Regions from separate parts of the Pseudarthrobacter sp. PH31-O2 genome, predicted to be linked through region 3. Evidence: riboswitches for the same ligand, from Rfam matches in the RefSeq annotation. Region 3 holds a riboswitch; each other region holds the start of a gene.
The links. Region 3 has a riboswitch for S-adenosylmethionine ahead of QMG72_RS13515 (DUF1737 domain-containing protein). Riboswitches for the same ligand answer to the same signal wherever they lie in the genome.
Positions count from the first base shown of each region.

Region 1: another riboswitch for S-adenosylmethionine. It lies ahead of metX (homoserine O-acetyltransferase MetX); the one in region 3 lies ahead of QMG72_RS13515 (DUF1737 domain-containing protein).
Region 2: another riboswitch for S-adenosylmethionine. It lies ahead of QMG72_RS00520 (aminotransferase class V-fold PLP-dependent enzyme); the one in region 3 lies ahead of QMG72_RS13515 (DUF1737 domain-containing protein).

Region 1 covers NZ_JASIST010000002.1:299,957-309,836, forward strand. The annotation lists gene QMG72_RS05200 (bifunctional o-acetylhomoserine/o-acetylserine sulfhydrylase) at 64-1,380, shown strand; SAM riboswitch class IV at 1,460-1,575, shown strand; gene metX (homoserine O-acetyltransferase MetX) at 1,587-2,771, shown strand; gene QMG72_RS05210 (MFS transporter) at 2,952-4,334, shown strand; gene QMG72_RS05215 (LysR family transcriptional regulator) at 4,457-5,362, opposite strand; gene mmsB (3-hydroxyisobutyrate dehydrogenase) at 5,539-6,447, shown strand; gene QMG72_RS05225 (CoA-acylating methylmalonate-semialdehyde dehydrogenase) at 6,472-7,956, shown strand; gene QMG72_RS05230 (isochorismatase family protein) at 7,966-8,526, shown strand; gene QMG72_RS05235 (hypothetical protein) at 8,513-9,031, opposite strand; gene QMG72_RS05240 (SGNH/GDSL hydrolase family protein) at 9,106-9,880, opposite strand, start outside.
Region 2 covers NZ_JASIST010000001.1:120,999-130,878, reverse strand. The annotation lists gene rsgA (ribosome small subunit-dependent GTPase A) at 1-802, shown strand, start outside; gene hisN (histidinol-phosphatase) at 855-1,667, shown strand; SAM riboswitch class IV at 1,774-1,887, shown strand; gene QMG72_RS00520 (aminotransferase class V-fold PLP-dependent enzyme) at 1,922-3,400, shown strand; gene QMG72_RS00515 (class I SAM-dependent methyltransferase) at 3,525-4,283, shown strand; gene QMG72_RS00510 (Nramp family divalent metal transporter) at 4,455-5,741, shown strand; gene QMG72_RS00505 (metal-dependent transcriptional regulator) at 5,758-6,471, shown strand; gene QMG72_RS00500 (fluoride efflux transporter FluC) at 6,501-6,959, shown strand; gene QMG72_RS00495 (fluoride efflux transporter FluC) at 6,956-7,333, shown strand; gene QMG72_RS00490 (hypothetical protein) at 7,395-7,766, shown strand; gene QMG72_RS00485 (hypothetical protein) at 7,814-7,948, shown strand; RNA gene ssrA (transfer-messenger RNA) at 8,058-8,426, opposite strand; gene smpB (SsrA-binding protein SmpB) at 8,568-9,038, opposite strand; gene QMG72_RS00470 (M23 family metallopeptidase) at 9,147-9,880, opposite strand, start outside.
Region 3 covers NZ_JASIST010000008.1:151,279-161,158, forward strand. The annotation lists gene pabB (aminodeoxychorismate synthase component I) at 1-1,261, shown strand, start outside; gene cls (cardiolipin synthase) at 1,278-2,711, opposite strand; gene QMG72_RS13500 (aminodeoxychorismate lyase) at 2,847-3,809, shown strand; gene QMG72_RS13505 (glycosyltransferase family 2 protein) at 3,831-5,111, opposite strand; gene QMG72_RS13510 (ATP-grasp domain-containing protein) at 5,113-6,057, opposite strand; SAM riboswitch class IV at 6,601-6,715, shown strand; gene QMG72_RS13515 (DUF1737 domain-containing protein) at 6,729-7,049, shown strand; gene QMG72_RS13520 (rhodanese-like domain-containing protein) at 7,046-7,456, shown strand; gene QMG72_RS13525 (O-succinylhomoserine sulfhydrylase) at 7,457-8,665, shown strand; gene QMG72_RS13530 (glutamate--cysteine ligase 2) at 8,736-9,880, opposite strand, start outside.

The DNA.
Region 1 (9,880 bases), on a different contig from region 3:
AGCACGGGCCCGGGCCACGGTGCCCAGGCTCAGGCTGTGCCCGCTCCCCTAAGGAGTGTCCCGATGTCAAGTGCCTGGTCCTTCGAAACCCGTCAGATCCATGCCGGCCAGGAGCCCGACAGCGCCACCGGCGCCCGCTCGCTGCCGATTTACCAGACGACGTCGTTTGTGTTCCCCAGCGCCGAGAGTGCCGCGAACCGCTTTGCCCTGGCGGAGCTGGCCCCCATTTACACCAGGATCGGCAACCCCACCCAGGATGCCGTGGAGCAGCGGGTTGCCAGCCTGGAAGGCGGACTCGCGGCTCTGCTGCTGAGCTCCGGACAGGCGGCGGAGACCCTGGCCATCCTGAATGTCGCCGAAGCCGGAGACCACGTGGTGGCAAGTCCCAGCCTTTACGGCGGTACTTACAACCTGCTGGCGCACACACTGAAGAAGTTTGGCATTTCCGTGACCTTCGTGGCGGACCCGGACAACCTGGCACAGTGGCGTGACGCCGTGCAGCCCAATACCAAGCTCTTTTTTGGCGAAGTGGTCTCCAACCCGCGCCAGGACGTGCTGGATCTTGAGGGCATCTCCCAGGTGGCCCACGCGGCCGGTGTCCCGCTGATCGTAGACAACACCCTCTCCACGCCGTACCTTATCCGGCCGATCGAGTGGGGTGCGGACATTGTGGTGCATTCGGCCACCAAGTACCTCGGCGGCCATGGAACGGCGATCGCGGGCGTGATAGTGGACTCGGGCAATTTCGACTTCGGCAAGGACCCGGAACGGTTCCCCGGCTTCAACACCCCGGATCCCAGCTATAACGGGCTGGTCTACGCCCGGGACCTCGGCGTGGACGGTGCCCTCGGCGCGAACCTCTCCTATATCCTCAAGGCGCGCGTGCAGTTGTTGCGCGACCTGGGCTCTGCGGTGTCCCCGTTCAACGCCTTCCTTATCGCCCAAGGCATCGAGACCCTTAGCCTGCGGATGGAGCGGCACGTTGCCAACGCCGGCCGGGTCGCCGAATGGCTGGAGGCCAGGGACGACGTCGAATCCGTCGCCTATGCCGGCCTGCCGTCCAGCCCTTGGTTCGAGCGCGGCCGCAAGTACGGACCGAAGGGGACCGGCGCCGTTGTCTCCTTTAACATCGCCGGCGGAGCCGAGGCCGGCAAGAGCTTTGTGGACGCCCTTGAATTGCACTCGCACGTCGCTAATATCGGCGATGTGCGCTCGCTGGTCATTCACCCGGCGTCGACGACACACAGCCAACTCTCGCCGGAGCAGCAGGTCGTTGCCGGGGTGAACCCCGGCCTGGTGCGGCTCTCCGTCGGCCTGGAGCACATCGACGACATCCTCGCCGACCTGGATGCCGGTTTCCGCGCCGCCAAGACCGTCTGACCAACCGTTCCCCGGGGGGAAGTCACACGGGCGTCACATTCTTCGCCACCGGGCGGCCGCATTTCGTACACTCAGGGGAGGTCATGAGTGCCAGCGACAGCCCCGGCTTGCTGGCCGGCAACCCTCCATTTGCGGCGGGGTGCCCCGGGTGAAGACCTGGCCTGCCGGTGAGCTGCCGGCGGGCAAGCGCGAAGTTAGGTCCTCACATGACGATTGCCGCCACCCGCCAGGGTGAAGCCGCAAGCAAGACCTCCCATTCCCATGCCCCGGACCCCGGCGGCAGCGTCGCCGCGGACGGCGCGGCTGTGCCGGACGGAACCGTCCGGTACCTCCGGATCGGTGACCTGGTTCTCGAATCCGGCGCCCGGCTGCCGGACGCCACCCTCGGCTACGAAACATGGGGGACCCTCAACGCCGAACGCTCCAATGCCGTGCTGATCGAGCACGCGTTGACGGGGGACACCCACGTCACGCGCGGCGCCAGTGCGGAGCCGGGCTGGTGGGAGCAGCTCGCGGGCCCGGGCGCCCCGGTGGACACGGGGAAGTACTTTGTCGTTTCGATCAATATCCTGGGCGGCTGCTACGGCTCCACCGGACCCTCGTCGACGGCACCCGACGGGAAGCCCTGGGGCTCACGGTTCCCGCTGGTCACGCTGCGCGATACCACCGACGCCGAGGCCCGGCTCGCGGACGCGCTGGGAATCCGGAGCTGGTACGCCGTGCTCGGCGGTTCCCTGGGCGGGGCGCGTGCCCTCGAATGGGCCGTCAGCTACCCGGACCGGGTCCGGCGCTGCGGGGTTATTTCAATCGGAGCCAGCAGCACCGCCGAGCAGATTGCCTTCGCCCAGGCGCAAACACTCGCCATCCGGCAGGACCCCAACTTCAACGGCGGGGATTACTACGGCGGTCCCGGGCCGGAGGCGGGACTGGCCCTGGCCCGGCGGATAGCGCATATCACCTACCGTTCGGCCGCAGAGCTGGATGGACGGTTCGGCCGGAACGCCCAGGACTCCGAGGCTCCGCTGCGTGCCGGGTCACTCGCCGGGCGCGGGCGTTACCAGGTGGAGAGCTACCTGGACCACCAGGGCAACAAGCTGGTCCGCCGCTTCGATGCGAACAGCTACATCGCCATCACCGAGGCGCTGATGAGCCATGACGTCTGCCGGGGCCGCGGCGCGCTGACGGAGGCGCTCGCCCCTGCGACGGCGGCTTTCCTTGTGGCGGCCGTCGACTCGGACCGGTTGTACTTCCCGGACCAGTCCCGGGCGCTCGCGGCTGCCCTGCCGGGCAACGTTGCGGTGCACACCATCGAGGCGCCCATCGGCCACGACGGCTTCCTGACTGAGATTGGGCAGCTCAACACCCAGCTCCGACAGCACTTCTTCGGGTAGTCCAGCAGCCAAAAGCCGCCGCGGGTGTGCACTTTTGCAGATGCGCTCTGCACTAATGGCCGTTGAGGCCCGGGCCGGAACCGGACATACTCGTGGGGAATGGCGCCGCGTGTCTCACCTCACAGGCGCTCTCCTCCCAATGGTCCACGAGGCGTCGAAGACGATGCCAAAGGAGTCGAAATGAGCACGGAAAACGCGGCCGCACGGCGCGCAGAAGAGCCCGACGTCAAGACGTCCGGCCTCAAAAAAGTAGTCGCGGCCTCCATGGCCGGCACTGTCGTCGAGTGGTACGAGTTTTTCCTCTACGCCTCCGCGGCGACCCTCGTCTTCGGCAAGACCTTCTTCCCCAACTCCGGCTCGGAGCTGGACGGTATCATCGCGGCTTTCCTTACCTATGCAGTTGGCTTCGTTGCCCGCCCCATCGGCGGCATCGTGTTTGGGCACTTCGGCGACAAGTTCGGCCGCAAGCAGCTGCTCCAGCTCAGCATCATCCTGGTCGGAGTTGCCACCTTCCTGATGGGCTGCCTGCCGACCTTCCAGCAGATCGGCTACTGGGCTCCGGCCCTCCTGGTGTTCCTGCGGTTCGCCCAGGGCTTCGCCGTCGGCGGTGAATGGGGCGGCGCAGTCCTCCTCGTCGCGGAGCACAGCCCGAACAAATCCCGCGGCTTCTGGGCCAGCTGGCCGCAGTCCGCAGTTCCGCTGGGCAACCTGCTGGCCACTGCGGTGCTGTTCATCCTCTCCTCGACGCTGTCCTCCGCGGACTTCCTCAGCTGGGGCTGGCGCGTGGCCTTCTGGCTCTCCGCGGTGATTGTGCTGATCGGCTACTACATCCGGACCAAGGTCACCGACGCCCCCATCTTCCTGGAGGCCCAGAAGGAAGTCACCGTCGAGAAGAAGGGCTACGGCGTGGGCGAAGTCTTCCGCCGGTACCCGCGCGGTGTGTTCACCGCCATGGGCCTGCGCTTCGCGGAGAATATCCTCTACTACCTGGTAGTCACCTTCTCGATCACGTACCTGAAGGTGGTTGTCCAGACTGACACCTCACGGATCCTGCTGCTGCTGCTCGTCGCACACGCTGTCCACTTCGCCGTGGTTCCGATGGTCGGCCGCCTGTCGGACCGCCTCGGCCGCAAACCGGTCTACATGGCCGGCGCCGTCCTGGGCGGCACCTGGGGCTTCTTCGCCTTCCCGATGATGGACACCAAAAACGACATCATCATCCTTGCTGCCATCACCATCGGCTTGCTCTTCCACGCACTGATGTATGCCGGCCAGCCGGCCATTATGGCCGAGATGTTCCCGACCCGGATGCGCTACTCGGGTGTCTCGCTCGGCTACCAGGTCACCTCGATCGTGGCCGGATCGATGGCTCCGATCATCGCAGCCTCGCTGCTGAGCACGTTCAAGTCCTCCACCCCGGTGGCCATCTACCTGCTCGGTGCCTGCCTGGTCACGATGGTGGCGGTGTACTTCCTCAAGGAAACCCGCGGCATCTCGCTCCACGACGTCGACGCCGCCGACGCCCGGGGCACCGCCGACCTCCTCGCCGCGGGCAAGAACTAACAGGCAGGAAGTATCAGGCAAGAAGTAACTGCAACGAAATAGCTGCAACGAAATAGCAGCAACAACAACGGCCCTTGTCCCCGCACCGCGGGGACAAGGGCCGTTGTTGTTGGCCGCCGGGCTCAGCCCAGCAGGACATCCTGGCGCTCGGAGATCTCGGTCCGGACGGCCGCCAGGACGGCCTGCACCGGCGCGGAGCGCAGCGATTCCGCGCGGGCCACCGCCCAGATCGGAAGTTGGCGCTGGAAGTCCGTCGGCAGGACCGGCACAAAGCCGGGGTCGCCGACCGCCAGGAAGTTCGGCAACAGCCCGATGCCCGCACCCCGGCGGACCGCCTCCAGCTGGGCAAAGATGCTGGTGGCCTGGAAGCTGGACCGCGGGACGGGAAGCTGGGTGGAGCGGTGGCCAAGTTCGGCGACCTGCAGCGCCGATTCGACGTAGGACACAAAACCATGCTGCCGGACGTCGTCGAGCGTCACCGGAAGTCCGCGGTCCCGGGCGTACTGCGGGCTGGCGTACAGCCGGAGAAAGTAGTTGGCCAGGAAAATGGGCTGCGCATTGCTGACGTCGAGGTTGCCGACCACCACCTCCAGGTCCACGCCGGAGCGGTTCCGGCTGACCTTGCGCGTGGCGCTGAGCATTTCGACGTTCAGCAGCGGATGCTGACGTTGCATCCGGACGAGCGCCGGTGCAACGAATTCTGCCCCGAAGCCGTCGGGTGTGCTGACCCGGACCAGGCCCGAGAGTACGTCTTCGGACTGCGCGATGCGGTTTGTGAGCGCACCGAGGGTGCCCTCGATCGCCTCGGCGGCGGCCACGGCCTCGTTGCCAAGGTCCGTCAGTTCCCAGCCGTGCGGACTCCGCTCCAGGGTGCGCCCGCCCAGCTGTTTGTCCAGCGCCAGGATGCGGCGGGAGATGGTTGTGTGGGTTGTGCCGAGGGTCTCTGCCACCGCGTTGAACCGGCCCAGCCGGGCTACCGTCAGCAGGATCAGCAGATCGTCCGGGCTCGGCAGCCGCCTCACGTCCATGGGTCTCCCTCGCAACTCTGTATGTGCATCCGTGCACATAGCATCTGTGGTTTTTTCCCTTGATTGCACTGTAGCAGGGGTGTGATGCTTAACACTGAGCATCCGGCCACTGCCGGAACCCGGGCGCTGCGTTTGGCGGCGCGCACGGGATGACCCAAAGCAAAGGAGCTTATGCCATGGCAGTTATCGCCTGGATCGGACTGGGGAACATGGGCGGGTCCATGTCCGTGAACCTCGCCGCGGCCGGCCACAACGTCCGCGGTTTCGACCTCAACCCTGAGGCCGTTGCCACCGCCGCCGCAGGCGGTGTCAAGCCCGCCGTAAGCATCGCCGAGGCGGTTGACGGCGCCGACGTTGTGTTTACCATGCTTCCCAAGGGCGAACATGCCCGCGCCGTGTACCTGGGCGAAGACGGCGTGCTGGCCCACGCCGACACCAAGACCCTGCTGGTGGACTCCTCCACGATCGACATCGCCTCGGCCCAGGCCCTGCACGACGCCGCCGCTGCGGCGGGCTTCCGCTTTGTCGACGCGCCCGTCTCCGGCGGCATGAGCGGTGCGAAGGCCGCCACGTTGACGTTTATGATCGGCGGGGAGGCCGGCGCGGTGGCCGACGCCACCGAATACATCAAGCCGATGGCGGCGAACATCATCCCCACCGGCGGCGCCACCACCGGCCAGGCCGCCAAAATCTGCAACAACCTGATGCTCTTTATCAACCTCGCCTCGACGGCCGAGGGCGCGGTGCTCGCGGACCGTCTGGGCCTGGACAAGCAGGTCTTCTGGGACATCGCCTCCGTCTCCTCCGGCGACAGCTGGGCGCTGCGGACCTGGTACCCGGTGGCCGGCGTTGTGCCCACCGCCGCCTCGAACAACGACTTCGCGCCGACGTTTACCGCCGAGCTCGCCAACAAGGACATCGGCCTGGCCATCAGCGCTGCCCGCGACACCGGCACGCCGCTGGAGATCGGCGAGCACGTCCAGCAGCTTTTCCAGCGGCTCATCGACGGCGGCCAGTCCGGCACGGACTGCTCCGCAATCGTCAAGCTGGTTGACGGCTCGTTCGAGTCCGCCAAGCAGCCCTAAACCTTTTAGAAAGAGATCCTCCCCATGGAACGCATTCCGCACTTCATCAACGGCGCCCTGATCTCCGATGCCGAGCGCTACGGCCCCGTCTTTAACCCGGCCACCGGCGAGCAGGAAAAGGAGGTCGCCCTGGCCTCTGCCGGCCGCGTCCAGGAAGCCGTTGAAGCCGCCCGCGCCGCGCTGCCGGGCTGGCGCGCCACAAGCCTCGCCAAGCGCACCACCATCTTCTTTAAGGTCCGCGAACTGCTGTTGGCCCGCCGGCCTGAACTGGCTGCCCTGCTGACCAGTGAACACGGCAAGGTCCTCTCCGATGCCGAGGGCGAAATCACCCGCGGCCTGGAGAACATCGAGTTCGCCACCGGGCTCTCCCACGCGCTCAAGGGCGAACGTTCCGAACAGGTCGCCGGCGGTGTCGACGTTCACTCGGTGCGCCAGCCGGTCGGCGTCGTCGCCTGCGTCACGCCGTTCAACTTCCCGGCCATGGTGCCGCTGTGGATGATCGGCAGCGCCCTGGCCTGCGGAAACACTGTGCTGCTTAAGCCCAGCGAAAAGGATCCGTCATCCGCGGTCTTCATCGCCCAGGTCTTCGCCGAGGCCGGCCTGCCCGCCGGTGTGTTGAACGTTGTGCACGGCGACAAGGAAGCCGTCGACGTCCTGCTCGAACACCCGGACGTCAAGGCCATCAGCTTTGTCGGTTCGACGCCGATCGCCCAGTCCATCTACAGGCGTGCCGCCGAGCACGGCAAGCGTGTGCAGGCCCTGGGCGGCGCCAAGAACCACATGGTGGTCCTCCCCGACGCGGACCTGGCAATGGCCGCCGACGCCGCCGTCTCGGCCGCCTACGGTTCCGCCGGGGAACGTTGTATGGCCATCAGCGTCCTGGTCGCCGTCGGGAACATTGCCGACGAACTCGTAGCGGCAATCAGCACCCGAATGGCCACGCTCAAGATCGGGCCCGGTACCGACCCCGCCTCGCAGATGGGCCCGCTGATCACCGCAGCGCACCGTGACAAGGTGGCCTCCTATGTCGCCGGCGCGGCCGAGGAAGGCGCCACAGTCGTGGTGGACGGCCGGGAGCAGGCCTTTGACTCCAACGGCTTTTTCATCGGCGTCAGCCTGGTGGACCACGTTAAGCCCGGCATGAAGGTCTACGACGATGAGATCTTCGGCCCCGTCCTGTCCGTAGTCCGGGTCGAGAGCTACGCCGACGCCGTGCAGCTTGTCAACGACAACGAGTTCGGCAACGGCGTGGCAATCTTCACCCGCGACGGCGGCGCAGCCCGGCAGTTCGAGTTCGACGTCGAGGCCGGCATGGTCGGCGTGAACGTGCCGATCCCGGTGCCGGTGGGTACCTTCTCCTTCGGCGGCTGGAAGAACTCGCTCTTCGGCGACACCCACATGTACGGTCCGGAGAGCATCCGCTTCTACACCCGGGGCAAGGTCGTCACCACCCGCTGGCCGGATCCCGCCACCTCGGTGATCGACCTGGGTTTCCCGCAGGTCGACTAAAGTCGGCATATGAGCACGCTTGAGAACCGGCCCAACACGGCCCTGGTCGTCGTGGACATGCAGCTCGACGTCGTCGCGGCGGCCTACCGCCGCGACGACGTCATCGCGACCATCGCCACCCTCGTGGACAAGGCGCGCGACGCCGGGGCGGCGGTCGTCTGGGTGCAGCACAGCGGGGCGGAACTCCCGAGCGGCAGCGCAGGCTGGCGCTATGTTCCCGAGCTCGTCCGGGGCGAGGCGGAGCCGCTGGTGCCCAAGGAGTACAGCGACGCCTTCGAAGCGACCGACCTGGAGTCAGTGCTGGCCGGCCGCGGCATCGGCCGTTTGTTCCTGGCCGGAGCGCAGACCGACGAGTGCATTCGCTCCACACTCCACGGTGCCATCACCCGCGGATATGACGTCACCTTGGTGGCGGACGCCCACACCACCGAGGACCTCAGTGAATTTGGTGCGCCGCCGCCGGAACTTGTGGTGGCCCACACGAATCTCTATTGGCGGTACCACCGGGCTCCGGGGCGCACCGCAGGAACCGTGAACGCTGCCGACGTGGACTTCGCTAGCCCTTCATGATCTCGGCCCGCTGGGCCATGTAGTCCTCCATGGAGAGCTCGCCGTCGCTGTACCGCTGGTCCAGGTCGGCGAGCTTGCGCGCCCGGAAGCCCTGCGGGGCCGCCGGCGGTTGAGGCGACGGCTCCGGGGTCGGAACCGGGGTCGGAATCGGCGCCGGCGGCTGCCATTGCTGCTGCGGCGCGGCCTGCGGCGGGTGATTCAGGTACTCCGGGCTGTCCTCATACGGGGCGCGGTAGTCCTGCTTCGCGGGAGGCTGCGGTGCGCCGAGCTGTCCGAATCCGCCGTAGTAGTCCCGCTGGGTGAAGCCGTCCCGCGGCGGGTTTCCCTGCTGGCCGGGGTGCTGGCCGGGGCCGGGACCGGCGCCGGGGAAGTTGCCGAACCGGTCCGGCAGTCCGCCGGGCATACCCTGGTTCCGGTTTCGGCCGCGCACCGACTTCTTGTAGTAGCGCATAGCCATCGGGACCAGGAATGACAAAACGATGATCCAAAAGAACAGACTGTTCACGGCACGCCTTTCAGGAAGTGTCCTTCCAGCCTAACGCGCAGACCGGTTCCGGGGTGCCCGGGACCGGGCGCCGGTCAGGACCGTACGGGCTCGCCGGTGCCGGGAGGGCCTTCGCCCGACCCCAGCGGCATGCCGGGTCCGAAGACGGGCCCCGGGAGCGGGCGCTTGGCCGTGACGCCGTCGCCGGAGGAACGGTGCCGGATCCGCCGGACGACCCACGGCACAAAGTATTCACGGGCCCACACCAGATCACCGGACCGGGCCTGCCGCCAGCTTTGCGGCGGCAGCGGCTTGGGGGAGAGGGGCTCCAGGGTGTGCTCGACGTTGAGGGATTCCAGGACCATGGCCGCGATGGTGTGATGGCCCAGCGGCGAGAAGTGCAGCCGGTCCGCATCCCACATCTGCGGGTCGTTCAGCTGCCGCAGGGACCACATGTCCGCGATGATGGCGTCGTGGCGGGCCGCGATGGTGCGGAGGTTCTCGTTATAGATGGCCACCTTGCTCCGTACCCGGCCCAGCACGGAGGAACCGGTGTCGGGACCGTTGAAGAGGACCACTGTGGCGCCGGCCAGGGCGAGGATCTGCACCACCGAATCCAGTTTCTCGGCTAGGGCATCCGGGTCTCCGCCGGGGCGGATCAGGTCGTTTCCGCCGGCGGACAAGGTCACAAGGTCGGGCCGCAGGGACAGGCAATGCGCCAGTTGCTGGTCCACTATCTGCTGCAGGAGACGGCCCCTGACGGCCAGGTTGGCATAGGCGAAGCCGTCGTGGCCGCGGCTCAGTTCCTCGGCCACGCGGTCCGCCCAGCCCCGGTGTCCACCCGGACTCGCCTGTTCGGGGTCGCCGATG
Region 2 (9,880 bases), on a different contig from region 3:
CCTGCTGCGGCGCAGCGCCGACGACACGGACCCGATCGAGCGCGCCGTCGTCGCCAACGCCGACCAGTTGGTGATCGTGGTGGCGGCCGCCAATCCCGAGCCGCGGACCGGATTTATCGACCGCGCCCTGGTGGCCGCGTACGACGCCGGGATCGATCCGCTGCTGCTTGTCACCAAAGCCGACGTCAAGGATCCTGCCGAGCTCCTCGCCAACTACCAGCACCTTGCTTTCCCGGTGATTATTTCCAAGACGGCGGACTCCGCCGCCTCGGGCATCGATGCCCGCTCCGATGACGGGCTCTCCGCCCGGCTGGACAAGGACGCCGTCGCACAGCTGCGCGCCTACCTCGACGGGAAGGTCACCGTGATGCTGGGCCATTCCGGCGTCGGCAAGTCCACCATGGTTAACGCCCTCACCGGCGCCGAACGCGCCACCGGCGGTGTCAACGCCGTGACCGGGCGCGGCCGCCACACCTCATCCTCCGCGCTGGCCCTCAAAGTCAACGATGCGCCGGCGGGGAGCTGGATCATCGACACCCCGGGCATCCGCTCCTTCGGGCTCGCGCATGTGGACCCGGACCGGATCCTGCGGTCCTTCCCCGACCTCGAGCCCGGCACCGACGACTGCGAACGGGGCTGCAAGCACGATTCCAGCGCCGTCAACTGCGGCGTGGACGCCTGGGTGGCCTCCGGCCAGGCAGGAGAATCCGGTCCGGCCAGGCTCGCCTCACTGCGCCGTTTGCTCGGGACAGACCCGCGGTTGGAAGCCCAGGACGTTAAGGAACTGGGCACCGTCTCCTAGCAGGCCGCGGCGCCTACCGCTTCCCTGCCCGCTTTGACGGTAGTTTGGAAGCATGAGTCAACCCGCTTCGAGCTACAACGACGACCTGCGCCTTGCCCATGTCCTGGCAGATTCCGTAGATGCCCAGACCATGAGCCGCTTCAAGGCGCTCGACCTTCGGATCGAGACGAAGCCGGACCTGACGCCGGTCACTGACGCCGATAAATCCGCCGAGGAGGCCATCCGTGGCCAGCTGTCGCGGTCCCGGCCCCGCGACGCCGTGCTCGGGGAGGAGTTCGGCAGTTCCGGCCACGGCTCCCGCCGCTGGATCATCGACCCGATTGACGGGACCAAAAACTTCGTCCGCGGCGTCCCGGTCTGGGCGACGCTGATCGCCCTCGTCGATGAGGGCGAGCCGGTGGTCGGCGTTGTCAGTGCCCCGGCGCTGGGAAAGCGCTGGTGGGCGGCAAAAGGCGCCGGTGCGTACATGGGCCGTTCACTGGCGGCCGCAACCCGGCTGAAGGTCTCCAACGTCGCGAGCCTGCCGGATGCCTCGCTGTCATATTCCAGCCTGGGAGGTTGGAAGCAGCGCGGCAACCTTGACGAGTTCCTGGGGCTCACCGAAGAGGTGTGGCGGACCCGCGCCTACGGCGACTTCTGGTCCTACTGCCTGGTGGCGGAAGGTGCCGTTGATATCGCCTGCGAACCCGAACTCAACCTCTACGACATGGCCGCGCTGGTTCCGATCGTCACCGAGGCCGGCGGCCGCTTTACCTCCCTCGAAGGAGAAGACGGTCCCTTCGGCGGCAACGCCCTCGCGACCAACTCCATTCTGCACTCCGAAGTCCTCAAGCGTCTGAACCCCGGGCTGGACGACCTGCTGTAAGCGCGTCCGGCGCCGTTCGGCAGCTTCGGTACCGGCCCGTCACAAAGGACTTCACAATCCTGCCCTGCCTTTTCCACGGAAGCCGGCATGGCCTAGGCTCGAACCAGGTCACGAGTGCCAGCGCTAAACCCCGGTTTGCTGGCCGGCAACCCTCCATTCGCGGCGGGGTGCCCCGGGTGACGACCTGGCCGGTCCGGAACGGACCCGGCAAGCGCGGATCCCCGGTGCGTGGGGTCCTTTTCGAGCGAGGTCCCATGACGACTGCCACCATTCCTGCCGCCGCCGAGGTTCAGGCCGACACCGGTCCGGCACATCCCGATCCGCGGTTCGCCGTTGCCCGCCGGCCGCTGGCCGCGGTGACCGGCGCCGAGATCCAGGCGCCTCTCATCCAGGGCGGACATGTCCGCTACGCCAACCTGGACTACGGTGCCTCGGCTCCGGCGCTGTCCGTGGTCTCGGCCTACCTCAACGAGATCCTGCCGTTCTACGCCAGCGTCCACCGCGGCGCCGGCTATGCCTCCCAGATCAGCACCTCGGTCTACGAGAACGCCCGCGGGATTGTCCGCGACTTCGTTGGCGGCCGGCCGGACGATGCGGTGATCTTCACCAGGAACACCACTGATTCGCTGAACCTGCTGGCCGGCTGCCTGCCGGTCGTCAACGGCGAGCATACCGGCGAGGTGCTCTACCTCGACATTGAACACCACGCCAACCTCCTGCCCTGGCAGCGGGTACCCCACCGCAGCGTCATTGCCGCCCCCACCCTCGCGGCCACCCTGGAGCTGCTCCGCGAGGAACTCGCACACGGCGGCGTCAGCCTGCTTGCCGTGACCGGTGCCTCCAACGTCACCGGCGAGATCCTGCCTATCCGCGCCCTGGCAGCGCTGGCGCACGACTACGGCGCCCGGATCGTCGTCGACGCCGCCCAGTTGGCCCCGCACCGGCGGATCAACGTCTCCACGGACGATCTCGACTACATCGCCTTCTCGGGGCACAAGCTCTACGCACCCTTCGGTGCCGGCGTCCTGATCGGGCGTCCCGACTGGCTCGACGCCGGCATCCCGCACCTCGCGGGCGGCGGGGCCGTCCAGGACGCCCGGATCGACACCGTCAGCTGGACCACGGGACCCGCCCGGCATGAGGGCGGATCCCCGAACGTGCTCGGCGCCGCCACCCTGGCCCGGGCCGCGCAAATCATCGCCGGGCTGGACCCGGACCAGTGGCACGCGCACGAGAACGCCATCCGGTCCTTCCTGGTGGAGGGCCTCGCCCGGATCGACGGTGTGACGGTCCACCAGATCTTCTCCGACAGCGGTACCTTCGACGCGGCTGCAGGGCCGGGGGCGGGCACCGGGTCACAAACCCTTCCCGGCGCCGGCACCATCGGCGTCGTCAACTTCTCGGTGGAAGGCTACGACGCGGGCCTGGTGGCAGCCTACCTGTCCGCCGAGCACGGTATGGGGCTGCGCGACGGCAGGTTTTGCGCGCATCCGCTGCTCCGGCGGCTTGGCCTGCCCTCGGGGTCGCTTCGGGCAAGCTTCGGTTTGGGCTCCAGGCTTGATGACGCCCAGCGGCTGCTCACCGGAGTCCGGGAGCTGCTCGGGAACGGCCTCGGCTGGGACTACGTGGTGGACGCAGGCCGCTGGGTACCGTCCAACGACACCCGCAGCTACCCGCACTGGGCCCCCAATACCCCCGGCACGGCCGGGGCGGCGCCCTGCACGCTGGACTAACGGCCGCCGGTGCGGCGGCGCTGGCTCCGGCGGCGCCGGCAGACACGGCCCCTGCAAACGCGGCCCCTGCCCGGTGCGGTAAATTCACAAGGTACGTACCCGGACCTGCCGAAGGAGATCAAACGTGGCACGCGGCGGACCCAAGCTGCCCCAGGGGCGGCGCCAGGAGCTGGGGCACAGCTTTCAGGACGGCGGGGAACACTACGACCGCGTCCGGCCCGGGTATCCCGAGGAATCGGCTGGCTGGCTGATCCCCGGCGGCGCAGCGGATGCCGCGGACCTCGGCGCCGGAACCGGGAAATTCACGGCGCTGCTGGTCGGGCGCGGCCTGCGCACGGTGGCAGTGGACCCATCCGCGGACATGCTGGAACAGCTGCGCCGGGCGCTTCCCGGGGTCACCGCCGTCGAGGGTACCGCGGAGCGGACGGGGCTGCCCGACGGTGCTTTCGACGTGGTGACAGTCGCCCAGGCCTGGCATTGGTGCGATCCGCTGCTGGCCAGCACGGAAATCGCCAGGATCCTCCGCCCGCACGGTGTCCTGGGGCTGATCTGGAACCAGCTGGACACGTCTGTTCCCTGGGTGCACCGGCTCTCGCGCATTATGCATGCCGGCGACGTGCACAAACCGCACTTCACACCGCCGCTGGGACCTGAATTTACGGGACTGGAGAGCCATCTCACCCGGTGGGAAGATCCGGTGCGCGGCGCAGACATCCTGGCGCTGGCGAAGTCCCGCAGCTACTACCTGGCGGCCGGCCAGGCCACCCGCACCAAGGTGCTGGGCAACCTCGACTGGTATCTGCACGAGCACCTGGGCCATCAGGGCGATGAAGTGATCCCGCTCCCCTACCTGACACAGAGCTGGCGGGCCGTGCGGTCCTGACACCGGCCGGAAAGGTCCTTTTGGAGCCGTCGACGTTGCCGCGGACAGCCACCGTGGCTTATGGTTTCGGTATGCCTAATAATTATTTGTAGGCGTTCGCAAACTTCGGCGCAGGCATCCACCCGCCGTTGCCGCCCGCGTCGACGGCGACGCACCTAGCAGGGGAGCCCAGTGCTGGACGTAACAGGACACGACGGCGCGGGACCGGCGACGGCCGCCCGGCCGAAACCGGCCGGCCGCCGGGCCATGATCGGCCTGCTGGGGCCGGCATTTGTTGCCGCGATCGCCTACGTGGACCCCGGCAACGTGGCGGCCAACCTCACCGCCGGAGCGCAATACGGCTACTTGCTCGTTTGGGTCCTGGTGGCCGCCAACATTATGGCCGTGCTGGTGCAATACCAGTCCGCCAAACTCGGGCTTGTCACCGGCAAAAGCCTGCCGGAGATTCTTGGTGAGCGGCTGAAGCCGTTCTGGCGCCGGGCGTTTTGGGTGCAGGCCGAGATCGTGGCTGCTGCCACTGACCTTGCCGAGGTGGTGGGCGGGGCAATCGCGCTCTTCCTGCTCTTTGGACTGCCTTTGCCCCTTGGCGCCGTAATCGTCGGCGCCGTCTCCATGGGACTCCTCGCCGTGCAGGCCCGGAACAAGCAGCGGCCATTTGAGTTCATCATTATCTTCCTGCTCGGCATCATCACCATCGGGTTCCTGGCCGGCCTTTTTGTTAGCCCGCCTGATCCTGCCGGTGTGGCAGCCGGGCTGATCCCGGGCTTCCAGGGTCCCGAGACTGTGCTGCTGGCCGCGAGCATGCTCGGCGCCACGGTGATGCCGCACGCCATCTACGTCCACTCTGCACTGTCCAGGGACCGGCATCGTCCGGACCCGCACGTCCATGTTCCCGCCCCGGCCCTCGCCCGGCTGGTCAAGGCGACCCGCTGGGACGTGGTCGTCGCCCTGGCCTTCGCCGGTCTTGTGAACATCGGGATGCTGCTGCTGGCCGCATCGACCCTCGGCGGTGCGGACGGAACAGACACCATCGAAGGAGCCCATGCCGCCATCACCAGCAGCCTCGGACCCGTCATCGGCGTCATCTTCGCCGTCGGGCTGCTCGCCTCCGGACTGGCTTCCACGTCCGTTGGCTGCTACGCCGGCGGCTCAATTATGGAGGGGCTGCTCAAGATCCGGGTCCCCCTGATGCTGCGGCGCATCATCACCCTGGTACCGGCGGTGGTGCTGCTGAGCGTGGGTTTCGATCCTACCTGGGGACTGGTCCTGAGCCAGGTTGTCCTGAGCTTCGGAATCCCTTTTGTGCTGATCCCGCTGGTTGTCCTGACCAGTAACAAGTCGCTGATGGGCCGGTTCGCCGATGGAATGGCGCTTCGGATCGCAGCTGTCGTCAGCGTCATCCTGGTGGTCGCGCTTAACCTCGCACTGCTGTGGCTGACCTTCGCCAGCGCGGGCTAACGGTAGGCTGGATGCTGTGAAGACCAGCCTGCCCTCTTCCTCGATCGAGGACTATGTCAAGGTCATCTATTCCTTTACGGAGTGGCAGGACAAGCCGATCACCTCCACCCAGCTGGCACAACGCCTCGGCGTCGCCAACTCCTCGGTCTCCGAAATGGTCCGCAAGCTCAAGGACCAGGGACTCGTGGACCACCAGCCGTACAGCGCGATCACCCTCACCGCCGACGGTGTCCGGCTGGCGTTGTCCATGGTCAGACGGCACCGGCTCATCGAAACATTCCTGGTCCGGGAACTCGGCTACCGCTGGGACGAGGTTCACAACGAGGCCGAGCTGCTCGAACACGCCGTCTCGGACACCTTCATTGAGCGGATGGCAGCCAAGCTCGGGAACCCGCGGCGTGATCCGCATGGGGATCCGATCCCTGCCGCCGACGGCTCCGTCCTGATCCCGGTGGCGCACCGGATGAGCGAGCTCGACGATGGGCACACCGGCCGGATTACCCGGATCAGTGACGAAAACCCCGAGCTCCTGCGCTACCTTTCCGCGGAAGAAATCGACCTTGACGACGACGTCGAGGTGCTGGGGCGCAAGCCTTTCGGCGGCGCCCTGGTAGTTCGCATCGGCTCGGGCGCGGCCGGGCAGGAAGTGGATCTGGCCGAGGAAGTCGCCTCCGCCCTCTGGGTCCACAGTGACGTTACCCATCCCGGCTGCAGCCTCGGGCGGTCCTGAGTGCGGGCCGAGTTGACCGGAGCCGGGGTATGAAACACACGGCAAAGTCGCTCCCCCGGACGGCGGGTGCGGCGCATGACCGGTCGCCGGGCTGGCATGCATGGACGGCCGTCGCCGTCGGCGGCCTGATCGGAACGGAGCTGCGCTACGGGGCCGGCCTGGTGTTCCCGGAATCCGCCGGGACAATCCCTTGGACCACCTTGGCGATCAACGTCCTCGGCAGTTTTGTGCTCGCGGCCCTCACCACCGTCTGGATCGCGCGGCCGAAGACGGCGTTCTGGCTGCGTGCCGGACTCGGACCCGGGTTGCTGGGGTCCTTCACTACGTTTTCGGCGGTGGTGTTCGCCCTGGACCAGCAGTTCAGGGCCGGTTTCCAAACCAGCTCGCTGGTTTATCTGGGACTCTCACTCGTCCTGGGGCTCGGTGCGGCGGCCGCGGGGTGGAAGACCGGAAAGGCAATGGCTGATCTGACCGGCCGGGCATCATGATCACGGCACTGCTCGTCGGAGCCTTCGGTGTTGCCGGCGCCCTGCTGCGCTTCGCCGTCGACTCCTGGTTTGCTAACTCCTTCCCGGCCCGTCATTCCCACTGGCCCTGGACCACCCTCGCCGTCAACGTGACGGGTTCCTTTATCATCGGCGCGGCCATCGGCGGCACGGCACACTGGGGACTGGGGCCTGAGTGGCAGTCCGGCCTCGCGACGGGACTCGCCGGCGGCCTCACGACATTCAGCTCCTGGACCACCGCCACTGTCCGGCTTGCGAGCGAAAGCCGCTACCGCGCCGCCACCCTCAACGTCGCCGCCAACCTAATCCTCGGCCTCGCCGCAGCAGCGCTCGGGCTCTCCCTCACTGCCCTGTGACGAGCCTAACGCCGGCCTCCCGACTGCGATGACGGAGCATCCGATCCCGTATCGTTGAAGCATGGTTACCCGACGTGAAGCAGCCCAAGTCCTCGACATTCCGCTGGAAATGGCTCACCGTCACGGCATCCCGTCCCGGCTGAGCGAAACCGAACTCGGCGAACTCCTTGACAACCCGCCGCAGTGGCTGGTCCAGTCCAAGGCCAACCGGACCGGTAAACGCCCCGTCTGGGTCCAGCTTTCCTGTGCTGTCTGCGGCTTCTCCGAAGCGGCCCGGCCGAAGAAATGGTGGCCGGACTTCACCTACGTCTGCTGCGAACACCACGCCTCGTTTGAGCGTCCCGCAGCCGCTGCCGGCTTGGTCCGCAGCGAGTATGAGGGTGTGGGCAGCCGGTTCGTTGGAATCGTCGACGTCGCGGTGCCGGAGGCGTAGCTTTATCTTATGGGGCCATTCCGGCCCCGCTGTGAGGGAGCACCCGCATGCCTGACAAATCACCGCACCGGAGCATGGCCAAAAAGCCGGTGAAGACCATCAAGGAAAAACGGGCCGAGAAGAAGTCCAAAAACGTCGCGGAGACGCACGCGGACCCGGTATCGCACATCAAGAAGCACTGAGCGCAACCCGCCAGCCGGGCCGTGCAGGCAAAGCAAAAGGCCGGAAGCGTCAGCTTCCGGCCTTTTGTGTGGGACTTTACGGGGTGGAGCAACGTTTCCGGTGCTCCGATGGTGGAGATGGGGGGAATTGAACCCCCGTCCGATGTCGTGTTGTCAGGGCTTCTCCGGGCGCAGTTTGCGTTGGATTTTCTCGGCCCCAGCCACGCTACAAACAGCTGGCTGATCCGGGCCCAGTCATCAAAGAGTCCCGTTCACCCCGATGACGGGGGTAAACAGCAGTGGCTATCTAAATGACGCCAGGATCCGGGGCAATAGCAACCTCGGGCTGACGGACTGTCTTACTGCTTAGGCAGCGAGAGCGAAGTCAGTGCGTTTTGAATTGGCACTTATTGGTTTGCAGACAGCGTTTACGAGATAATTCTGCATCCTCGGCCCGCTTCACCTGTCGCGACTAACATCGTCGAAACCGATCATCCCCGTATTTTTTTATCAAACCAAGCTGCTATGTTGCCGAACCGTTTCCGTGCTGCTGAACCGGTACCGCACCATTGGCTGCCTGGCTATCAAGCATAACGCACGGCATCGCAGATTCATTCCACCAGGCCGGGGACGGCCACGGCTACCGCCGGTTCCGTTCGCGCATCACCCGCAGGGCCTCACGCTTGTCCTGCTGCTCGCGCAGGGTATGACGCTTGTCGTATTCCTTCTTACCGCGGGCTACGCCGATCTCCACCTTGGCCCGCCCATCCACGAAGTACAGCTGGAGTGGGACGATCGTGAAACCGGATTCGCGGATCTTGTGCGAGATCTTGGTGAGTTCGTCCCGGTGCAGCAGCAGCTTCCGACGGCGGCGTGCGGCGTGGTTGGTCCAACTCCCCTGGTGGTATTCGGGGATGTGGATGCTCTCCATCCACAGCTCGTCGTTGTAGAAGGTGCAAAAGCCGTCGACCATGGAGGCGTGGCCCTCCCGAAGGGACTTCACTTCCGTCCCCATCAGTGCGATTCCCGCCTCATAGGTATCGAGGATGTGGTAGTCGTGCCGGGCCTTGCGGTTGGTGGCCACTACCTTACGGCCACTTTCTTTCGGCACGGTAGAACTCCTTGAATCGACGGGTGTGCCGTACGCCGGAACGGCGCAGGCTTATGCCAGTTTACGGCAGAGCAGCAGCGCACCGGCAGGGCTTCCGCTCCGGGCGGATCAGAGCAGGTTCATCGGATCCACGGCTCGGCCGTTAAGCCAGGTCTCGAAGTGCGAGTGGCAGCCGGTGGAGTTGCCGGTGGTTCCCGAATAAGCAATCAGCTGGCCCCGGCTGACCTGCTGGCCCGGCGAGACGACAACTGAGGTGTTGTGGTAATAGATGGTGGTCAGCGAGTTGCCTTGGATCACACCATGGGAGATCTTCACGTTGTTGCCACCGCCGTCATTGGCCCAGCCGGCGGAAAATACCGTTCCCGCCGCCGCGGCAAAGACCGGTGTGCCGCAGGCGGCGCCGAAGTCGATTCCGGTGTGCATATAGCCGCCCTGGCCGTAGAAGTCGATGGTCCCGGGAGGTGTCGAGCGCCAGCCGAAGCCGGAGGTGATCGGGACGCCATTGAGGGGATGCTGCAGGCCGAAGGCCGACGGGGATCCCTGGGGGGCAGGAACGTACGGTGCCGGCTTCGCCTGGGCCTGCCCCTGGGCGCGGGCGGCCGCGGCGGCAGCCTCCGCGGCCGCCTCGGCGATCCGGCGCTGTTCGGCTTCATAGGCCTCGCGCAGTTTGCGGTCGCGTTCGGCGATGTCCGCGGCAACGGCGTCCTGCTGGGACTTGACCTGGGCGAGTTGGGTCTGGATTCCGGGTTTGGCGGCCTGAAGTTCGGCGTCGATCCGGGTGGTGTCGGCGATGAGCTGGTCCACCTGGGCCTTTTTGGCCTCTGCCTCGCCGCGGGCTGCCT
Region 3 (9,880 bases):
CTCGGGGACGACTTGTGTGAGCGTCGGAAACGCCAGCGTCACCACCGAGGGGCCGTTCTTCCGCTGGCTCGACGGCGTCTGGGGCCAGCCCACACTCCGCGGCCCCAAGGACTACCCGTGCGGGTTCACCTTGGGCTGGCTCGGCTACCTCGGCTACGAACTCAAACGTGAGACCGGCGGCAGCGACGTATCGGCCGGGACCCCGGATGCCTGCCTGCTTTTCGCCGGTCGCGCAGTGGTCCTGGACCACGTGGAGCGCACGGTCTGGCTGCTGGCGCTGGGCGCCGCAGACGCCGGAGACTGGCTGGCTACTGCCCGCTCCGCCATCACCGAGGCAAGCAACCGAAAGCCGGCCGGCGCCGGCCACGTCCTCGAACCCCGCGCACCCGGCCACGGCGGCCCGGACTTTACGGCCCGGGACTCGGAAGCATCCTATAAGTTCAAAATCAGCCGGGCGCAGCACGAGATTACCGAGGGCAACAGCTACGAGGTCTGCCTGACCACCGCACTGACCGCCAATCTTCCCGCCGCGACCCTCGAGCCTTGGCAGGCGTACCTGATGCTGCGGCGGGGCAATCCCGCGCCGTTCGCCAGCTACCTGCGCTTCGGTGACCTCACTGTGGCGAGCACCTCGCCGGAGCGGTTCCTGCGGATCGCGCCCGACGGTGCCATGCGCGCCGAGCCGATCAAGGGCACCCGGCCCCGGGATGCGGATCCGGCACGGGACGCGTTGCTGCGGCACGAGCTCGAGTCCTCCCCGAAGGACCGCGCCGAGAACATCATGATCGTGGACCTGCTCCGCAACGACCTCAGCCACTTCGCCGTGCCGGGCTCGGTATCGGTCAGCAGGCTCTGCGCGATCGAAAGCTACGCCACAGTGCACCAGCTGGTCAGCACCATCGATGCCCGCCTCAAACCGGGGATGCCCCGGGCCGAGGCCGTTGCGGCGTGTTTTCCCGCCGGCTCCATGACGGGCGCCCCCAAGGTCAGCACCATGGCCATCCTCGACCGGCTTGAGGGAGCACCCCGCGGCGTGTACTCCGGCGCGATCGGCTATTTCTCGCTCAACGGCGCGACCGACCTGGCCGTCGCCATCCGGGCCCTCGTTCTCACTCAGCTGCCCGGCGGCCGCGCCGGGCTCAGCCTCGGCGTCGGCGGTGCCATTACGGCAGACTCCTCACCCCAGGCGGAGTACGAAGAGATCCGGACCAAGGCCTTCGGCGTTCTCACTGCGCTGGGCGCGCAGTTCCCGGCCGGCTGACTCGTTCGCTGCGGCGCTACTGCAACGTGGCCGTCAGGCGGGCCACATTGTCCACATACTTTACCCCCACGGGCCGCCGCATCCAGTCCTCGAGCGTCAGTTCGCGCGAGAGCCCCCGGTAGGTGTCGGCCACGGCGCTGACGCGTCGCACCACGTCCGCGCCCAGGAGCATCACTGAAACCTCAAGGTTCAGCGAGAAGGAGCGCATGTCCATGTTGCTGGAGCCCAGCACGGCGACCTCGTCATCGATGGTGAAGTGCTTGGCGTGCAGCACAAACGGCGCCTTGTACAGGTAGATGCGTACCCCGGCTTCGAGGAGCGCCTCATAGTAGGACTGCTGGGCGTGGTGGACGAGGAACTGGTCGCCCTTTTCCGAGACGAACAGCTCGACCTCCACGCCGCGCTGGGCTGCCGTCGTCACGGCGTACAGCAGTGAATCGTCCGGGACGAAATAGGGGCTGCAGATCGAAATATTGTGCTGGGCGGAGTAAATCAATGTGGTGAAAAGCCGCAGGTTGTTTTCCGTGATGAAGCCGGGGCCGCTGGGAACCACCTGCGCCGTCACGTCGCCTGCGTGTGTTTCGGGCCGGTGCGCGAGCTGATCCTCGAGGGACTCGTCCGTTTCACTGAGCCAGTCCGTGGCGAAGACGACGTTGAGGGTGGTGACAATCGGCCCGCGCAGGCTCGCCATCAGTTCGACCCATTCGCGGCCGACTTTGCGGTGCCTGGGGTTGTTGTAGGAGGGCTCGATCAGGTTCTGCGACCCGGTGAAGGCAAGCTCGCCGTCGATCACCATGATCTTGCGGTGGTTGCGCAGGTCCGGCCGGCGCCATTGACCGTGCACAGGCCGCAGCGGCAACATCGGCCGCCAACGGATTTTGCTGGCCTTGAGCCGGGCGATCAGCTTGCTGTAACCCTGGATGCGCAGGGTGCCGAGGTGGTCAAACAGAAGCCGGACTTCGACGCCGCGCTCGGCGGCCTCTTCCATCGCGGTCAGCAGATCGTCGGTGACGTGGTCGGAGCTCAGGATATAGAACTCGGCGTTGACAAATGACTCTGCTTTACGGACGGCCGCTGCCATCGCCTTGATCGAGTCCGGGTAGCCGGGCAGGAGCTCCACCTGGTTGCCGTCCACCATCGGCAGTGAACCGAGGGTTTGGTTCAGTTCCGCTGCGGAGGCCACCCATTCCGGGCCGCTGTACCGGCTTTCCTGCATCGCCAGATCGGCGGTGCCGGCCCGTACCCGGGTATTCACGGCGTCCTGCTGCGCACGGCGCCTGCGGGACAGCCTGAAGTTGCCAAAAAGCAGGAACAGGACCAAGCCCAGTGCGGGGACAAAAAAGATGATCAGGAGCCAGGCCATGGCCGTGGTGGGACGTCGGTTTCCGGGGATGATGCCCAGTGCCAGCACCCGGATCCCCAGGTCCACGACGGACAGGATCAGCAGCATCCAGGGCGGGAGTGTCTCCGCCAGCGAAAATGGCCACAGCACAGGTGAACCCCTCAAGTTCCAGACCCGCGGAACCTTTCCGGAACGGGCAACCGTCAAATCCTATCCCGTGGTCCGCGGCGCTAAGCTAAAGTCATGAATTCTCCTGCCGGTGTTCCCGGCCCGGCCCCGGTGCTGGTCTTCCTGGATCCCGCGTTCGACGGCGGCCGGGTGGCCGATGCCACGAAGCCGCAATTGATGGCGACGGACCAGGGGGCCACCCGCGGCGACGGTGTTTTCGAGTCGCTGCTGGCCGTTGGCGGGCAGCCACGGAAGCTTCAGGCGCACCTGAATCGGCTGGCCGGTTCCGCCGGGTTGCTGGAGCTTGACCTCCCGGCGGAGGAGCGCTGGCGCCGGGCGATCGCGACGGCCATCAGCGAGTACCGGGGCCGGCACGTACCCGGCGCCGGAGACTCAACGGACGACGAACTCGTTGTTAAACTGCTCGTGACCCGGGGCGTTGAAGGCGCGGCGGGGCCCACCTGCTGGGTCCAGGCCTCCGTCCCCGGCGCCATCGGCCGGCGCCAACGTGAGACCGGGATCGACGTCATCCTGCTGGACCGCGGCTATGACAGTGAAGTCGCGGAACGGGCGCCCTGGCTGCTCATGGGCGCCAAGACGCTCTCCTACGCCGTCAACATGGCCGCGCTGCGCTACGCGCATGCCCGGGGTGCCGACGACGTTATCTTCACCTCCGCGGACGGCAAGGTCCTGGAGGGGCCGACGTCGACTGTCCTGCTTGCCCATCTGGAAACCGCCGACGACGGTGCCGGCGGCGTGCGGACCCTCCGGCGGCTCATAACCCCGCAGCTCGACAGCGGGATCCTGCCCGGCACCTCGCAGGGTGCCCTGTTTACCGCGGCGAAGGCCGCCGGCTGGGAGCTGGGCTACGGACCGCTTGAGCCCCGCGACCTCTACGACGCCGACGCCGTGTGGCTCATCTCGAGCATCCGGCTGCTGGCGCCCGTCAACCACATCGACAGCAGGGAAATCGGCACCCCGGAACAGCGCAAGCAGCTCACCGCGGAGCTCAACGCGCTGTACGCCACCATCGGGTAGGCACAGTGATCGGGGCAGCTTTCAGGCCCTGAGCTGCGCGCGTGGCCGCTGGGCGCCGGCGGTACCGGATCCCGTTCGGACGGGATTGTTCCGGCGGAGTACCCTCTCCCGGACTTCCTGGACCAGTGCGGCGATCACGGCCAGGCTCGTAAACAACGAATAAAACGGCATCAGCGGCAGCGCACATACATGCCGCAAGTCTTTCCACGCCCGGTTGGCGCCCAGCGCGCACACCGGCAGGACCAAAGACACAAGCAGGCCCAACCAGGCCAGGACCACCCAGTCGACGCCGGCCGGCGGGCGGTAGCCGGCCGCAAGGAGGACGGCCACGCCGAGGAGCAACGGGATCTGAAGCGCAGGAAGGACCACCATGGTAATGGCGTGGAACACCAGCTGCGTTCCGAACGGGCCGTACCGGAGATTGCCGATCAGATCTTTGTGCAAGGCCATGGTCTGCAACAGGCCGAGGTACCTGCGGACCCGTCGGCGCCAGAGGCCGCCAACGGTCAAGGGAGACTCCGCCAGGACAACAGCCCTCGGGGCGTATACCACCCGGTAGCCTGCCTTGTGAACCCGCCAGGCCAGTTCCAGGTCTTCGCTCACCGTGTCCTGCCGGAACAGTCCCACGTGTTCGAGCACACTGCGCGGGAAGGCGCCGATGGCACCCACGTCGGTGGGTATACAGCCGACTACCGCCAGGGCGCGCCGGACCAGGCCGCCGCCGATGTGGCCGGTGAAGGTTAGCACCCGGCCCTGGACCCCTTTGACCTTCACCGGCCGGCCATCACCACAGACCGCGCCGGTTCGCTCGTCGTCAAATCCGCGGAGCATCATCCCGACGGTGTGCCGGGAAAGAATGACGTCCGCATCGATAAACATCAGGATCTCGCCGGCGGCGTTGCGGATCCCGAAGTTCAAGGCCGCCGCCCTGCCGGCGTTGGCCTGCGCCAGAACCTTAATCCGGGGATCCCTGGCAGCGAGAGCCGCCATAATCGTGGCGGTGCAGTCCGTTGAACCGTCATCCACCAGGATCAGCTCGTACCGGTCGTAGCGGGTGCGCTGAATCGATCGGACGCAGTTCTCAATAGCGGCTGCCTCGTTGAATGCCGGGACAATTATCGACACACGGGGCCACGCATCGAACATCGTGGGGACTTCGCGGCGTCGGCGATGGGCGCTCCGAAGTTCGAACCAGACGGCAAGCGGCACAACGAGCAGTTTCACCAGCCCGAACAACAGGACCGGCAGCCCGAGGAGGACGAGCGGGAACTGGGCCGCCGGGAGCGCTGCGGTGACGTTCATTTCAACCCATGGCATCGGCGAACGGCCCCATGCAGTGCCGGAACGACGCCGGGTTGAAGGAGGGCAGGATAAAGGACGCCAGCACCGCATCGAGCAGCTCAGGCGCGAGTCCGCTGTTCGATCCGAAGCGGGCGTTCACCGCCAGAACCACGGGTGTCCCGTCGGCGCGTCGACGAACGTCCACCTCCACAGGCCCCGTGAGGCCCAGCGCGCGGACCGCAGCCATCGCCACGTTGCCCACGTCGATCGCTTCGCCCGCCTCGGCCCGGCGAGTGGTCACGGCGTTGCCAACGATGCGGTCCGCCGGCCCAACCTTCGCCACAACAACCGCAAACGGCGCGGCACCGTTGTGCGCCGGTGTTCCGAAAACCATGGGCCGGTACTCGTTTCCGGGGATGAATTCCTGGACGATGCGGCTGTCCGGCAGTCGCTGCCAGTCCATTTCCGTGCGGCCATCGACGACTGTCACGACCCGGCCGCCTCGGGACGCCCGGGGTGAGACGACGACCGGTCCGCCCAGGGCGGCCATTGCAGCGTCCGCACCGGCGAAGTCGCTGGGCACGCCGAACCGGGGCACGGGAACGCCCGCTGCATGTAGTTGCCAGGCCGTAAAGAGCTTGTCATGGGCCAACGCCACCGGGCCCGGATCGCCGATCATCACACGTACGTCCGCTCCGAACGCCGCCCGGAACGCGGCGAGCTGCGGCAGTTCCTCGCTGACCGTGGGAATGACAAGATTGATGCCTTCCTGGCTAACCAGTCGCCGAAGTGCTGATACCCGTTCCGCGTCCGTCGCGTGCGGGACGGGGAACACCGTGAATCCTGCCCCGTCCGGCAGCTCGAGGATGTCCGTCCCGAGGACAGGAATGTCGCGCGCTTTCAGTTGGGCCGCGATGGCCTGGCCCGCAGGGCCGCAGGCGCCGGTGACCAATACGCGCGGCCTCACCGCTGTGCCGTCCTGGCAGCCCGGACCCGGCCATCGCCGCCGGCGTCCGCACCGGAGGGCCGGTTCGGAATCAACCCTTCCGTTACCTGGCGGCCGGGTGTGCTGATAACAGCGGCCAAGGCCGTGCTCAGGAGAATAATGAGTAGAACATATATCGCGGCCATAGCAGTCCCCTTCCCTTGTTAAAGGCCCGGCAGTCGACGGCGCCGCACCGGCCTAACTGGCTGGATCATCAGAGCCGGCCGCAAAACTGAGCGATCCTCGGATGGCGTTTTAGGGCCTGGCGACTTCCGTGGCGCTGGTCCTTCAGTAAAGTCGCGCCGACTGCCAAAAGTCCCGAGTAGGAACTACCCGAAAGCCTCCCCGGTTCAAATTCGAGGCCCCGGGGGTTTGTACCTGTGTGCAATCCCCCGAGTACGTGGATGGGGACGCTGGCATGACCGCTGGCGAATGGCTTATGAACAAACCTCCGTTTCCACCCCGCTCCTTAACATGACGGCCGCCGCCGTGCGGTCCGGCGTCACAGGTGTTACGTTCTTTGGGAGTAATGAGAACCGGCGCCAAGCCCTGACTGGCCGGTCGGCAACCCTCCCTTCCGCGGCGGGGTGCCTCAGGTGAGTACTCGGCATATCGACCATTCGAGCTGCAAGCGTGAAAGAAGGAGATCCGTCATGCCTGACGCGTCCACCGCTGCTGTCCCCCGGACAGCAGCGAACAAAGCCCCGGCCCCGTCCCCCGCAGTCGCCGGTGCCGCCGAGCAGAAACTGCTGTACCGTCTGTTCACCGGAGCCGATGACCGCGCCTTCTGCGAGCGTGTATCGGCCGCCCTCACCGAGGGCTACGTTCTGCACGGCGGCCCGGCTGTCACGTTCAACGGCAGCAACGTCGTCGTGGCCCAGGCACTTGTGCTGCCGGCGGCGATCGCCAACGCCGATGCGGCCGTCGCCAGCGCCGTGGACGATCTCGACTTCGACGGCGGGGGCCACGCGTGAGCTACGCCGGGGACCTCAGCCCGCAGGAGGCCTGGTCCAAGCTCGGGGACGGCGCCATCCTGGTGGACGTCCGCACCGAGGGTGAATGGGCCAGCGCCGGAATTCCGGACACCAAAGCGACGGAGAATGATCCGCTCTTCATCCAGTGGAGCCTCGCCGGCGGCATCCCCAATTCGCAGTTTCTGGCGCAACTGAGACAACAGGCCCCCGAAGCCGGCGGCACCGAATTGTTGTTCCTGTGCCGCTCGGGCGCGCGCTCCGTCGCGGCCGCAATCGTCGCCACCGAGGACGGTTTTACCTCCTTTAACATCCTTGAGGGCTTTGAGGGCGAACCCGACGGCGAGGGCCAACGCACTGTCAACGGCTGGAAAAACCGCGGCCTCCCCACCAATCTCGGAAGACACTAAGTGACATTCAACCCTGATGCCGCCGACTGGAGCGCGGACACCCAGGCCGTCCGCGGCGGACTCGACCGCACCGGATTTCAGGAGACGTCAGAACCGGTCTTCCTGAACTCCGGCTTCGTCTACGAATCGGCGGCCGCCGCGGAACGCGCCTTCGCCGGCCACGACGAGCGTTTCGTCTACTCCCGCTACGGCAATCCCTCTGTGGCGACGTTCCAGGAGCGGCTCCGGCTGCTCGAAGGCACCGAGGCCTGCTTTGCCACGGCGTCGGGCATGTCCGCTGTCTTTACTGCCCTGGGTGCCCTGTTGGCCGCCGGCGACAGGGTGGTGGCGGCCCGATCGCTGTTCGGCTCATGCTTTGTGATCCTGAACGAGATCCTGCCCCGCTGGGGCGTCGAGACGGTCTTCGTTGACGGCCCGGACCTGGTGCAGTGGCGCGAGGCGCTCGCCAAACCCACCACTGCTGTCTTCTTCGAGTCGCCCTCGAACCCAATGCAGGAAATCGTGGATATCGCGGCAGTGAGCGAAATGGCGCACGCGGCCGGGGCGACGGTCGTCGTCGATAATGTCTTTGCCACTCCCCTGCTGCAGCGCTGCGGGGAGCTCGGCGCGGACGTGATCGTCTACTCCGGCACCAAGCACATCGACGGCCAGGGTCGCGTCCTTGGCGGCGCGATCCTGGGCACCAGGGATTTCATCGAGGGCCCGGTCAAGCAGCTGATGCGCCATACCGGCCCGGCACTCTCGGCCTTCAACGCATGGGTGCTGACCAAGGGCCTGGAGACGATGGCCCTGCGGGTGAACCACTCCTGTGCCTCCGCGCTGCGGCTGGCCGAGTGGCTTGAGGAGCAACCCGCGGTCAGCTGGGTCAAGTACCCGCTGCTGCAGTCCCACCCGCAGCATCAGCTGGCCGCCCGGCAGATGAAAGCCGGCGGCACCGTGCTGACCTTCGAGCTCGCCGCGTCCGCCGGGCATTCGGCGAAGGAGGCTGCGTTCGCGCTGCTGGACGGGTTGCGGATCATCGATATCTCCAACAACCTCGGCGATTCGAAGTCGCTGATCACCCATCCCGCCACCACGACGCACCGCGCTATGGGGCCGGAGGGCCGTGCGTCGATCGGGCTCAGTGACGGCGTGGTGCGCCTCTCGGTGGGACTCGAGGATATTGCGGACCTGATCCGCGACCTCGAGCAGGCGCTCAAATCTTGCTAGCGCCGTTTGCGGTGCTTGAGTTGGCAGATAGCGGCGATGCCTTGGCGGAGAACTGCCGTGAACTGCACACTCAGCGCCGCCGGACCGGGCCCAGCGTTGTGCTCCCGTCGGCGGGTTCCCCGGTGTCCGGTCCCGGCACGGTCGCCGCGACGGCGCGTTCAACGACGGCGGACAGGCCGCCGGCGTCGAACGGTTCCCTTTGCAGCTGCGACCCGGTGCCCTCGGCGAGCATCCGACTAACACCATGGCGCACCAAGTCCAGCTCGCCCTGATCCACCAGCACGGGCGCTACGAAGTCCACCAGGGCATGGACCACTTCGGCAGCCGGGGCTGGGACGAAGGTCCCGAAGTCCAGCAGCTGCCCGCGCAGTCCGCAGTTGCTGGCCTGCCAGGCGGCCATCCGCAGCAGCAGCGTCGGCACCGGGGCGGGATCAACGCCGTCGTGCCATTCCCGGGACGCGGACTCCACAAGCGCACGCACCAGCACGGCGATCAGCGCGGCGTCCTCGGCCCGCAGGCAAACGTCTGCGACCCGGACCTCCAATGTGGGATAGTGCCGGCACAGCCTCGAGTCGAAGTAGACCATTCCTTCATCCATCAGGACGCCGCTTTCCACCAGACGGTTTACGACGCGGCGGTAGACCGGAAGGCTGCCGAAGATCATGGTGGGGCCCGATCCCGGCCAGCGGTTCCAAGCCTGGGTGCGGTAGCTTTCGAATCCTGTCTCAGCACCGTTCCAGTAGGGCGAATTTGCGCTCAGGGCAATCAGCACAGCAAGTTTGTCGCGGATCCGGTCCATCACTGCCACACCCTCTTCCGGAGACTCCACAAGGGTGTGGACGTGCAGGCCGCAGGTGAGCTGGTTCCGGACGGTGCGCCCAAAACGCTGCTGCATGGTCAGGTACCGCTGCTTCGGCGTCAGGTGGGTTGCCGAGCCGAGCGGCGACGTGCCGAGGGCGGCGATCCGGCCGCCATGCACCCTGGCGGCGCGGTCCGCGAGGGCACGGCCCTGCCTGAGCTGCCGGAGCAACTCGGCGTACTCCAGGCACGGCCGGGTCCGGGATTCAAGCTGTTCCAGCTTGAGCTCATAGCTAAAGTTCGGTTCCTCATAGACCGGCGGCTGCGCGGAACCGGCCCGGCCGGAGGCCCGCTTCGGGGGTTCCAGCCGGGGCAAAATGGCGTCGGCGAGGGGAAGCGGCATCCCGGTTTCGGGGT